2 regions of the Kribbella sp. NBC_00889 genome follow, and region 2 is predicted to be linked to the other one. Evidence: predicted binding sites of a transcription regulator. Region 2 holds the regulator's gene; the other holds the start of a gene.
What was found. The regulator HrcA, encoded in region 2, represses chaperone genes, less so after heat shock. The targets are predictions, from matches to a motif close to TTGGCACTCGNNNNNNNCGAGTGCCAA.
Positions count from the first base shown of each region.

Region 1: the regulator HrcA is predicted to act here: its motif matches at 3,409-3,435, upstream of groL (chaperonin GroEL).

Region 1 is NZ_CP108783.1:8,875,896-8,882,218, reverse strand. It holds gene OG817_RS43830 (ribonuclease domain-containing protein) at 50-454, shown strand; gene OG817_RS43825 (glycoside hydrolase family 6 protein) at 527-1,510, shown strand; gene groL (chaperonin GroEL) at 1,601-3,226, opposite strand; gene OG817_RS43815 (GNAT family N-acetyltransferase) at 3,460-4,023, shown strand; gene OG817_RS43810 (MmcQ/YjbR family DNA-binding protein) at 4,042-4,383, opposite strand; gene OG817_RS43805 (PspC domain-containing protein) at 4,542-4,874, shown strand; gene OG817_RS43800 (S8 family serine peptidase) at 5,044-6,323, shown strand, end outside.
Region 2 is NZ_CP108783.1:4,757,545-4,763,867, reverse strand. It holds gene OG817_RS23035 (MBL fold metallo-hydrolase) at 1-2, opposite strand, end outside; gene OG817_RS23030 (ThuA domain-containing protein) at 165-806, shown strand; gene OG817_RS23025 (Gfo/Idh/MocA family protein) at 791-1,894, shown strand; gene hrcA (heat-inducible transcriptional repressor HrcA) at 2,014-3,036, shown strand; gene dnaJ (molecular chaperone DnaJ) at 3,066-4,208, shown strand; gene OG817_RS23010 (16S rRNA (uracil(1498)-N(3))-methyltransferase) at 4,256-4,972, shown strand; gene OG817_RS23005 (Gmad2 immunoglobulin-like domain-containing protein) at 5,044-6,183, opposite strand; gene OG817_RS23000 (SigE family RNA polymerase sigma factor) at 6,180-6,323, opposite strand, start outside.

The DNA of each region.
Region 1 (6,323 bases), 4.1 Mb from region 2:
TTCACAGTTGGGATGTACCGCGGTCGCCTGAGCAGGGAAGCGTCCGGGCATGAGAACCCTCATCGCCGCCCTCACCCTCGTCACCGCGACCACCCTCGGCTCCACGGCGTACGCCGTACCGACGCACTCCCAGACCGTCCCTGCGCAGTCCGTCGCCGCCATTGCGGACTGTGCGCTCAGCTCGTTGCCTTCGCAGGCCTCCGACACGCTCGAACTCATCTACTCCGGTGGGCCGTTCCCGTACTCCCAGGACGGCACCGTGTTCCAGAACCGGGAGGGCATCCTGCCGGACGAGTCGACCGGCTACTACCACGAGTACACCGTCAAGACGCCTGGATCGCCCGACCGCGGCGCGCGCCGGCTGATCGGCGGCGGCGCGACCACCGACCCCGCGCATGTCTACTACACCGCCGACCACTACGCGTCGTTCTGCGAGGTCGACGAAGAGAGCTAGTCCCACCTCCGACGGTAGTGTCGTCGACACATTGAGTAACCATCCCGCCCTTGACGGAAGGACTCATCAACGATGTCGACCCTGCGCACGGTCGTGATCGGCGTGCTCGCCGTCGGACTGGTCGCCGGCGGCCGGCCCGCACCCGGGCTGGCCGTTGCGACCGACAACCCACTGAAGCTGACCACCGGTTTCTACGTCGATCCGGATTCCAGCGCGGCCCGCTACGTACGGCGGCACCCGGGTGCGACCGAGATCAAGACCAACATCGCGGACCAGGCGGGTGCGCGGTGGTTCGGTCGTACGAGTGGTGACCTCAAGCAGGCCGTGACGGCGTACACCGCAGCCGCCGACAAGCTGGACATGCTGCCAGTGCTTGTCGCGGGCAACATCCCGGGCCGCGACTGCGGTGGTCACTGGAGTGGTGGGGCCGAGTCGCCATCGGCGTACCGGACCTGGATCAGCCAGTTCTCCGACGGGATCGGTGCCCGGCCGGCGATCGTGGTGATCGAGCCTGACGCGCTGGCACGGCTCGACTGTCTGCCGGCGAAGGACCGGCCGGCGCGGACCGCGCTGCTCAAGTACGCCGCCAACCAGTTCGCGACGAAGAACCCGAACACCTGGGCCTACATGGACGCCGGTACGGCGACCACGCTCGAGACCAAGGAGATGGCACGGCGGCTGCGGCTGGTCGACATCGGCAAGATCCGCGGCTTCGCGCTGAACACGTCGAACTACTACACGACCGAGGAATCCGCGGCGAGGGGCACCGCTATCAAGGCGGCGCTTGGCGGCGCCGGTGAGTTCGTCATCGACACCAGCCGCAACGGCAACGGCTCCAACGGCACCTGGTGCAACCCCACCGGCCGAAAGCTGGGCGCCCCGTCGCAGGTTGGCGCCGCACCGAACCAGTCCGCCCCCACAACCGGCACACCCGCCGACCTGCTGCTCTGGCTCACCACACCCGGAACCTCCGACGGGCCCTGCGGACTCACCCCGACCGTCCCCCTCGGCACCTTCTCCCCCGTCCTCGCCACCCACCTGATCACCGGCACCTGACACACAACTCCCCACCGACAACGGAAAGCGGTCCCGGGTGGGGACCCGGGACCGCTTTTGTCCTGCTTATATGCCGTCGGACTTCCTAGCTCAGAAGTCCATGCCGCCCATGTCGGGCGCGCCACCCGGAGCGGCCGAGGCCTTCTCCGGCTTGTCGGCGATGACGGCCTCGGTGGTGAGGAACAGGGCCGCGATCGACGCCGCGTTCTGCAGCGCCGAGCGAGTCACCTTGGCCGGGTCGATGATGCCGGTCGCGATCAGGTCGACGTACTCGCCGGTCGCGGCGTTCAGGCCGTGTCCGGTCGGGAGGTTGCGGACCTTCTCCACCACAACGCCGCCCTCGAGGCCGGCGTTGATCGCGATCTGCTTCAGCGGCGCCTCGACGGCGTGGCGCACGATCTGCGCTCCGGTCGCCTCGTCACCCTCGAGCTCCAGCTTCTCGAACGCCGCCACGGACGCCTGCAGCAGAGCCACGCCGCCACCGGCGACGATGCCCTCCTCGACGGCCGCCTTCGCGTTGCGAACGGCGTCCTCGATGCGGTGCTTGCGCTCCTTCAGCTCGACCTCGGTGGCCGCGCCGACCTTGATCACCGCGACGCCACCGGCCAGCTTGGCCAGCCGCTCCTGCAGCTTCTCGCGGTCGTAGTCGGAGTCCGACTTCTCGATCTCGGCGCGGATCTGGTTCACCCGGCCGGAGATCTGGTCGGCGTCACCCTCGCCCTCGACGATGGTCGTCTCGTCCTTGGTGACGACGATCTTGCGGGCCTGGCCGAGCAGCTCCAGGTCGACGGAATCCAGCTTGAGGCCGACCTCCTCCGAGATGACCTCGCCGCCGGTGAGGACGGCGATGTCGACCAGCATGGCCTTGCGGCGGTCACCGAAGCCCGGCGCCTTGACGGCGACGGCCTTGAAGGTGCCCTTGATCTTGTTGACGACCAGGGTGGCCAGCGCCTCGCCCTCGATGTCCTCGGCGATGATGGCCAGGGCCTTGCCGGTCTGCATGACCTTCTCCAGCACCGGGACCAGGTCCTTGATGCTCGAGATCTTGCTGTTGACGATCAGGATGTACGGGTCGTCCAGGACCGCTTCCATCCGCTCCGTGTCAGTCACGAAGTACGGCGAGATGTAGCCCTTGTCGAAGCGCATACCCTCGGTGAGCTCGAGCTCGAGGCCGAAGGTGTTGCTCTCCTCGACGGTGATGACGCCTTCCTTGCCGACCTTGTCCATCGCCTCGGCGATGATCTGGCCGACCTGGTTGTCAGCGGCCGAGATGGACGCGGTCGACGCGATCTGCTCGCGGGTCTCGACGTCCTTGGCCAGCTTGAGCAGCTGCTCGCTGACCGCCTCGGTCGCCTTCTCGATGCCCTTCTTCAGGCCCATCGGGTTGGCGCCGGCGGCGACGTTGCGCAGTCCCTCGCGGACGAGAGCCTGAGCCAGCACGGTGGCGGTGGTAGTGCCGTCACCCGCGACGTCGTCGGTCTTCTTGGCAACTTCCTTGACGAGCTCGGCCCCGATCTTCTCGTACGGGTCCTCGAGCTCGATCTCCTTGGCGATGGAGACACCGTCGTTGGTGATCGTGGGGGCGCCCCACTTCTTCTCCAGGACGACGTTGCGGCCCTTCGGGCCAAGCGTCACCTTGACGGCATCGGCGAGGGTGTTCATACCCCGCTCGAGGCCGCGGCGCGCCTCTTCGTTGAAAGAAATCAGCTTGGGCATTCTCCGCGAGTCCTCCCGCGTCGAGTCTTGGTGGTTCAGCCGGCCGGATGCCCGCGACGGACGGCACCGGCAGCGTGGCGGTCACGTCCCGCCACAGTCCCAGCACCTCATCGAGGCCGTCTTCTGTCCCACTCCACGAGCACGAGCATTATCACTCTCACCCATGGAGTGCTAACCAAGTATTAGCACTCGCCCCAAACGAGTGCAAGCCAGCCCCTCGCTACCGTAAGCGCATGGTGGAGGTGCGACCGGCGGGTCCGGACTCGTGGCGGGACGTGGCAACGGTGATGGGTGAGCGCGGCGATCCGTCGCGCTGCCTGTGCCAGTATTTCCGCCTCCGCGGCCGTGCCTGGTCCGACGCCACCCCGGACGAGAACCGCCAGGGCTTGCGCTCCCAGGTATGTCACGGTGAGCGACCACCCGGCGTCCTTGCGTACGACGGCGATACGCCGATCGGCTGGTGCGCGGTCGCCCCACGTACGTCGTACCCACGGGTCCTGGCCTCACCCCACTGGCGGACGGATCACCCCGACTCGTGGGTGATCACCTGCTTCGTCGTACCGGTCGGGAAGCGCCGGAAGGGCGTTGCGGGTGAACTGGCGGCCGGCGCCGTCGCCATGGCCCGCGAGTACGCCGCTCCGTCCGTGGAGGGCTGCGCGGTCGACACCACACTGGCCGGCCGCACTCCGTCAGCGGATCTCTACCGCGGCCCGCTGTCCGTCTTCCTGGACGCCGGCTTCACCGAGGTCAGCCGCACCAGCCCGCAGTGGGTCCTGGTCCGCAAGCTCCTCGACTAGACCCTGGACTCGAGTCGACTAGACCTTGGACTCGAGTTGGGCGACCAGGAACTTCGGTGCGGTCAGGCGCCAGGCCTCGGTGATCAACTCCTGCACCTCGTCGTCGTCAGCGGCGGCCAGGTCGATCTCCAGCCAGGCGAACCGGCCGCCCTCCCAGGAAGGTGAGTAGACCTCTGGGTTCTCCGCGACCAGCGCCTGTTGCTCCTCGCGGAGCGCCTTGAGCATCAGCCTGCTCTCGTCCTCGGACATGTAGGCGAAACCCTTCTTGCGGACCTTGAAGGCCGGCTGGCCGGCCCAGCCCTCATGCTCCTCCGCCCCCGGCAACCCCTGCATCACCTTCAGCACCGTCTGCGCGTCCATCCCCCGACGGTAAATGCGGCCACCGACAGTCCGAAGGTCCGCTGATCCGGGCCGAAAGTGGTAAGGGCCGCCGGGTCAGGGACACCGGGGTCAGGCCAGGGGTCGGGTCGGTACCGATCCTGATGTGGCGGACCGCCTCCGGGCGGGAGAGTAGAGCCATGACGAACTCCAACGCACCGTTCCAGAACCTCTCCGGCAAGGTCCTCCGCCGGTCCAAGTCCCAGCGGATGCTGTCGGGTGTCTCCGGCGGGCTCGCGGAGTACTTCAACATCGACGTGACCCTGGTCCGCCTCGCCATCGTCGGCCTGACCCTGATCACCGGCGGCACCGCGCTGCTCGGCTACGCGGTCGCGTGGATCGTGATCCCCGAGGCCGACGGCAAGGCGGTCTGGCAGAACGTCCAGCAGTCCGTGAACCAGCCCAACTCCCCCGAGGCCGACATCGCCTCCCGCATCTACGACGACAACAACAGCAAGCCCCCGGCGGCGTGACCACCCCTGCGCCGTACCCCGGCGCAGCCACCCCCGGACCCAGCGCGGCAGGGTGACCACAACCACCGTCACCCTGCCGCCCTGCATCGGCGACCGACTCCCGTCATGACGAGTTCTCGCCAGCCGGATCGATTGCCGGTATCCCTCCGGGCTCCTTACGTTCCAAAGCGTGCTCCCACGACTACTTCCCGCCGTCGCCCTCGCCGGATCGCTGGCCCTCGCACCAGTGACAGCAACCGGCAGCGCCGCGACCGCGCCAACCGCCGCGCACGAACAGTCAGCCGCGGTCACCAGGACTGACCTGGTCACACTCGTGACCGGTGACGTCGTACGGCTCGACACCCTGGCAGACGGTAAGCAGCAAGCCACCGTCGTCACCACCACGCCCGGCAGCTCCAACGCCGGCACCCACATCTATCTCCAGGACGGCGACGTGTACGTCGAGCCGGCCTCGGCGCTGGACCTGATGGCCGCCGGCAAACTCGACCGGCGGCTCTTCGACGTCAGCGCCCTCGTGCGCCAGGGGTACGGCGACAACGACCGGAGCACGCTTCCGCTGATCGTCTCGTACCGCACCGGCGCGACCTTCAAGGCCGTCAGCCAGCCGAAGGACGCCAAGACCGGCTTCCTCGCCGACATCCAGAAGCGGCCCGACGTCGAGAAGGTGTGGCTGGATGCCCGCACGCGGCCGGTCGGCACGCAGCTCACCAAAGGCACCAAGGACTCTGCTGCGACGAAGACCACCAGCGCGTACGACGGAACGGGTTCCCTGATCGCGGTCCTGGACACCGGCATCGACGCGTCTCACCCGGACTTCGCCGGCCGGATCGCTCTGACCCGCGACTTCACCGGCGGCAACGACACCACCGATCGGTTCGGCAGTGGCACACACTCCGCGTCGCTCGCTGCCGGCAGCGGCGCCGCGTCCGACGGACAGTACGCCGGCGCCGCCCCGGGCGCTCACCTCGCGGTCGGCAAGGTCTTCGACGACACCGGTGCCGGTTACGAGTCCTGGGCCATCGCCGGGTTGCAGTCGGCAGTGGACTCGGGGGCCGACGTCATCGACGTCAACGTCGCCGGCAGCATCACCCGTGGCGAGGATCCGCTGACCCAGGCGGTCGACGACCTCGGCCGGGAGTCCGACGCCCTGTTCGTCGTACCGACGAGCTCCAAAAGCTATGCCGAACCAGGTACGACGAACGTGGTCGCACCCGGTGCGGCTCCAGCCGCCCTCACTGTCGGCGGCACCAATCGTGGCAACTGGTGGGACCAGGCGAGGCACGGCGTCATGGCGGACCGCGGGGCCATCAAGCCTGAGCTCGTCGCACCCGCATTCGGCGTCATCGGCGCCTACCCGGGTGGCGGTTACGCGTCTGCTGTCAGCACCTCTGCCTCTGCTGCGTACGCCGCCGGTGCGGCTGCCGTCCTTCACCAGGAGCACTCGGAGTG
Region 2 (6,323 bases):
ATGGGAGCGAGATTACTTGCTGTGTACATCTCCTCCGACCACCGGTCCCGTCGCATCCAGAGGACGGAATCGCACTTGAAGGGCGGTCGGGCGGCGCCTAGGGTCACGGTGGCGGTTCGCAACGGTTCCGAACTCGGCAGCGAAACTTTCGAAGGGCGGTCGGCGTGACGACACGACGTGCACTGGTGGTCCGGGGCGGCTGGGAAGGGCACTCGCCGGTCGAGGCGACCGACCTGTTCATCCCGTTCCTGGAAGAGAACGGTTACGAGGTGACCGTCTCGGACAGCACCGAGAGCTACCTCGACCTGGACGGCACCGACCTGGTGCTGCAGTGCGTCACGATGAGCGAGATCGACGCCGACCACTTCAAGGGCCTGGAGGCCGCGATCCGCCGCGGTACCGGATTCGCGGGCTGGCACGGCGGCATCGTCGACTCGTTCCGGGCCAACGCCGACTACAGCTTCATCACCGGCGGGCAGTTCATCTCGCACCCGCACGGCTTCACCGACTACCGCGTCGACGTCGTCGCCGAACACCCGATCGTCGAGGGCATCACCCACTTCGACGTCCACACCGAGCAGTACTACGTGCACTACGACCCGACCAACACCGTGCTCGCCACGACGACGTTCCGCTCGCATCCGGACTACCCGTGGATCGAGGGTGCCGTGATGCCGGCCGTCTGGACCCGGACCTGGGGCGCGGGAAAGGTCTTCGTCTGCACCGTCGGCCACAAGCTGGACGACCTCGAAGTGCCTGAGGTGCGGACCATCGTCGAGCGGGGGCTGCTGTGGGCGAGCAAGTGACGGGCATCGGCATCGTCGGTACGGGCGTCATCTCCGGCACCTACCTGGACCATCTGGCCAAGCTGCCCGGCGTTGATGTGGTCGCGGTCGCCGACCTGGACATCAGCCGCGCGCAGGCGATCGCCGACGGCAACCCCGCCATCCGCGCGCTGTCCCCGGACGAGCTGTACGCCGCGGACGACGTCGAGATCGTCCTGAACCTGACCATCCCAGCCGCCCACGCACCGGTGCACCAGGCCGCGCTCGAAGCCGGCAAGCACGTGTACGGCGAGAAGCCGCTGGCCGTCGACCGGGCCGAGGCGGAGCCGCTGCTCAAGTACGCCGCCGCGAACAACCTCCGCGTCGGCTGCGCGCCGGACACTGTGCTCGGCACTGGTACCCAGACTGCCCGGGCTGTCATTGACCGCGGCGACATCGGCGTACCGACGGCTGCCACGGCATCGTTTTTCACGCCCGGGCACGAGCTGTGGCACCCGGCGCCGGAGTTCTACTACCAGCCCGGCGGCGGTCCGGTCCTCGACATGGGTCCGTACTACGTGACGAGCCTGGTGACCTTGCTGGGTCCGGTACGACGCGTGACCGCGCGGGCCGGTCAGTCGAAGCAGGAGCGGAAGATTCACACCGGTCCGCGAGCCGGCGAGACCTTCCCGGTCCAGGTGCCGACGCACGTGACCGGCGTACTGGAGCACGAGTCGGGTGCGCTGACCACGGTGCTGATGTCGTTCGACATCTGGGCCGCGCGGTTGCCGCGGATCGAGGTGCACGGGACCGAGGGCAGCCTGTCCGTACCCGACCCGAACGGGTTCGATGGCAAGGTCGAGATCGCTACCGCGGCCAACCGCGACTGGACCGAGGTCCCGGTCGCCGGTGGGTACGCCGGAGCCGGCCGGGGCGTCGGGGTCGCGGACATGGCCCGGGCGGTCCGCACAGGTCAGCCGCACCGGGCCGACGGTGCACTGGCCTACCACGTGCTCGACGTACTCGAGTCCTTGCTCGAAGCGGCTGCCCAGGACCAGCCCGTGGATGTCGCGAGCACAGTCACCCGGCCCGCCGCCGTACCGTTGGGAGCGTCCCCCGAGCTCGCCTGAGACCCGTCCCACGCCGTCACACGTCGGTGCGAGCTACTACGGCTCGGTAGACTGGCACTCGTTTCAACTGAGTGCCAAGGGTCACTGAGTCGTACGTCGAGGCGAGGGAGGTGGTGCGCGTGCTGGACGATCGCAAGCTGGATGTTCTCCGCGCCATCGTCGAGGACTACGTGGCGACCCATGAGCCGGTCGGCTCGAAGACGCTGGTGGACCGGCACAACCTCGGGGTGTCGCCGGCAACCGTGCGTAACGACATGGCTGCGCTGGAGGAGGAGGGGTACATCACCCAGCCGCACACCAGCGCCGGCCGGATCCCCACCGACGCGGGCTACCGGCTGTTCGTGGACAAGCTGAGCACGGTCAAGACGCTGTCTCCGGCGGAGAAGAAGGCGATCACCTCGTTCCTGGCCGGCGCGGTCGACCTGGACGACGTCGTACGCCGTACTGTCCGGCTGCTGGCCCAGATCACCCGCCAGGTGGCGATCGTGCAGTACCCGTCCCTCAACCGTTCCAGCGTCCGGCACATCGAGGTCGTCACGATGACCCCGCGCCGGCTGCTGCTGGTGCTGATCACCAGCACCGGCCGCGTCGAGCAGCGGATCGTCGAGCAGACGAACGACGTCGACGAGCAACTGATCGCCGACCTGCGCTCGCGGCTGAACACCGCACTATCCGGGCAGCGGCTGACTGAGGCCACCACGTCCCTGGCCGCGGTGACCGACCTGTTCGCCCCGGCGGACCGGCCACTGGTCGCGGCGATCGTGACGACGCTGCTGGAGACGTTCACCGACGAGGTCGGCGAGCAGAGGATCGCGGTCGGCGGCGCCGCCAACCTGACGCGGTACGGCGACGACTTCGAGCGGAACGTGAAGCCGGTGCTGGAGGCACTGGAGGAGCACGTCATTCTGCTCAAGCTCCTCGGTGAGGCCACCAACCCGCAGACCCTGACGGTCCGCATCGGGCACGAGAACCCGTTCGAGGAACTGGCCACCACCTCGGTGGTCGCGACCGGCTACGGGTCAAAGTCGGAGGCGCTGGCCACGCTCGGCATCGTCGGCCCGACCCACATGGACTATCCGAGCACGATGGGCGCCGTGAGGGCCGTCGCGCGCTACGTCAGCCAGATATTGGCGGACTCCTAAATGACTGAACCCAACCCCTGGTCTGGAGTATGAGCACCGATTACTACGCCGTCCTGGGCGTCAGCCGCGACGCGACGCCGGACGAGATCAAGAAGGCGTACCGCAAGCTGGCACGCCAGTACCACCCGGACGTGAACGACTCCGAGGACGCCCACCACAAGTTCCAGGAGATCGGCCGCGCCTTCCAGGTGCTGAGCGACCCGCAGAAGCGGCAGTTGCACGATCTCGGCGGTGACCCGTTCGCGACCGCGGGCGCCGGCCCGGGCGGCGCGGGCTTCGGCCAGGCCTTCACGTTCACCGACATCATGGACGCCTTCTTCGGCCAGACCGGCGGGGCCACCCGCGGGCCTCGGCCGCGGACCCGGCGCGGCCAGGACGCGCTGATCCCGCTGCGGATCGACCTGGCCGAGGCCGCGTTCGGCACCACCCGGGAGCTGAAGGTCGACACCGCCGTACTGTGCCCGACCTGTTCGGGTTCGGGAGCGGCGGCGGGCTCCGAGCCGGTCACCTGCGAGATCTGCCACGGTCGCGGCGAGGTCACCCACACCCAGCGGTCGTTCCTCGGCGAGGTCCGCACCATGCGGCCGTGCCCGAACTGCCGCGGCTTCGGTACGACGATCCCGAACCCGTGCGTCGAGTGCGCCGGCGACGGCCGGGTCCGGTCCCGCCGCACCGTCACGGTCAAGATCCCCGGTGGCGTCGACAGCGGCACCCGGGTGCAGCTGTCCGGCCAGGGCGAGGTCGGCCCCGGCGGCGGCCCGGCCGGCGACCTGTACGTCGAGATCGAGGTCGAGCCGCACGACATCTTCACCCGCAACGGCGACGACCTGCACTGCACGGTGACGCTGCCGATGACGGCGGCCGCGCTCGGCACCACGATCGACCTGCCCACGCTGGAGGGCGAGACCACCCCACTGGAGATCCGGCCCGGCACGCAGTCCGGGACGGCGATGACGCTGACGGCTCGTGGTGTCCCGCGCCTGCGGCACGCGGGTCGTGGTGACCTGATCGTCCAGGTGATCGTCGAGACCCCGACCAGGCTGGACGACTCCCAGGTCGACCTGCTCCGCCAGTTGGCCGAGGCTCGTGGCGAGGAGCGTCCCCAGGGTCAGGTCCAAGCCGCCCACAAGGGCGTCTTCGGTCGCCTCCGCGACGCCTTCGGCGCCCACTGAAACAGGCTCGGCCGGCTCCGCCGGCCTCGCGGGAAGGTGATGGGCTGGTGGGCATTGCCGTTTTCTTCGCGCCGGAACTCGTGGGCGACGAACTGACGCTGGACGGCGCAGAGGGCCGGCATGCGGCGGTGGTTCGGCGGATCGGCCCTGGTGAGCGCATTCGGTTGACCGACGGTCGTGGTTCGTGGGCCGAAGGCCCGGTGACGGCTGCGTCCAAGGCCGGGGTGACCGTGGCGGTGCAGCAGCGTGGGCACGAGCCGGCGGCTTCGCCTCGGTTGGTGGTGGTGCAGGCGTTGCCGAAGGGCGAGCGGGCCGAGCTGGCGGTGGAGATGCTGACCGAGGTCGGGGTCGATGTGATCGTCCCGTGGAACGCGGAGCGGAGTCAGTTCCGCAACAACCCCGAGCGGTCCGCGAAGACGTACGCGAAGTGGCAGGCCTGGGCGTTCGAGGCGAGCAAACAGTCCCGCCGCTCCTGGTTCGCCACTGTGGAGCCCATCGCGAGTACGCCGGAGGTCGCGCGACTACTTTCCGCCGCGGCACTCCCCGTCGTACTGCACGAGGAAGCCAAGACGCCGCTCGCCTCGCTCGAGCTCCCGACCGACGGCGACATCGTCATCGTCATAGGCCCGGAAGGCGGCATCGCCCCAGCCGAGCTGGCCACCTTCGCCGCCGAGCCCATCCGCCTCGGCGACACGGTCCTCCGCACCTCAACCGCCGGCGTAGCCGCAGCCGCCGCCCTCCTCTCCCACTCCCGCTGGACCTAGCAACTGACCCGGCCGATGGCGGGTTGTTTCATCGCTGGCGTCAAAGAACCGGATAGCGAGCGAACAACCTGCTAGCGGACCTCGATGGTTTTGGAGTCGATGTCGGTGGTGGAGCCGTCGGCGGGGGAGATGAGGAAGGCCTCGATCTGCCAGGGGCCGGGGGTGAGCTTGAGGTTGAAGGCGAAGGGCGTGAACTTCTGGCCCTCCTTGGTGTTCGTGTAGCCCTTCCGTACCTCGCGGGTCTTCAGGTTCGTGGCCTCGTAGTTCACCGTCGCCTCGTACGCCGCGGCCGTGCCTTCGACGGTGACCATCGACTTGGTCAACTGGTCCTGGGCCGGGGAGGTGATCCAGACCAGCGCCTGGACGTTGGCGGCCTGGGCGCGACTGAGCGGCGTACTGGTGTCGACCTGGCCGAACAGCCGGGCGCCGACCTGGCCGTCCTGGGTGATCTGGACCTGCTGGCTGCTGTCGTCGAGGGCGCCTTGCACCGTGTAGATCAGCTGCTGGGCGGCCACGTCCGCGGTCTCGGGGTCGAGCTTCGTCGTCGGGAGCCGCTTGAAGTCGACGGTGACCGTGCCGTCGGACCTGGTGACGGTGTTGATCTCGGCGCCCCGCCACACGGAGTAGTAGTCAGGGTCGCCGGGCTGCTTGGACGTCATGATCCGGACCGCCTCGACGGCGGGCCGGCCACTCACCTTCGCCCACGTGCGGTAGAGCCGGACCCTCGGGGTGGCCTTGGTCGTTGCTCCCGGAGTGGGACGGACCGCGGTCTTGTCGCCGAGCCAGTAGACCGGGACGAGGGTGCCCTTCACCATCGGCTCCGGCGTACCGCGGCGGTCCTTCGGCACCGAGGTCGCCTGCGCCGTCGGCGGCTCTGGCGGCGGCTGGCTCGGCGAGGTGCTGGACTGTGGGGTGGTCGACGACGGCAATGCGGAGGCGCTGGTCGACGTACTGGGGCCGGCTGCGAGGCCGCTGTCACCTGCGGTGTTCATGTTGTTGTCGAGGACAGTGAAGGCGCCGATCACCGCTGCCGTGCCGACGATTGCAGCGCCGGCGGTCAGCACCCACGGGCGCCGGGACGTCGTACGGCGCTGGGCCCGGGCGCGGGCCTGGATCTCGGGTAGCGAGTCGGTCGGCTCGACCCGGTCGGCCTCCTCGTGCAGGGACCGCCGCATCAGCTCGTCGAACGAGTCGTTGGGCTGTTCGTTCATACGTTCTGCTCCAGGAGCTGGCGCAGCGACTTCGTCGCCCGCGCGGCGTGGCTCTTCACCGATCCCCGGCTGATGCCCATCGTGTCGGCGATCTCCGCTTCGGAGAGGTCACCGTAGTACCGCAGCACCATCACGGTGCG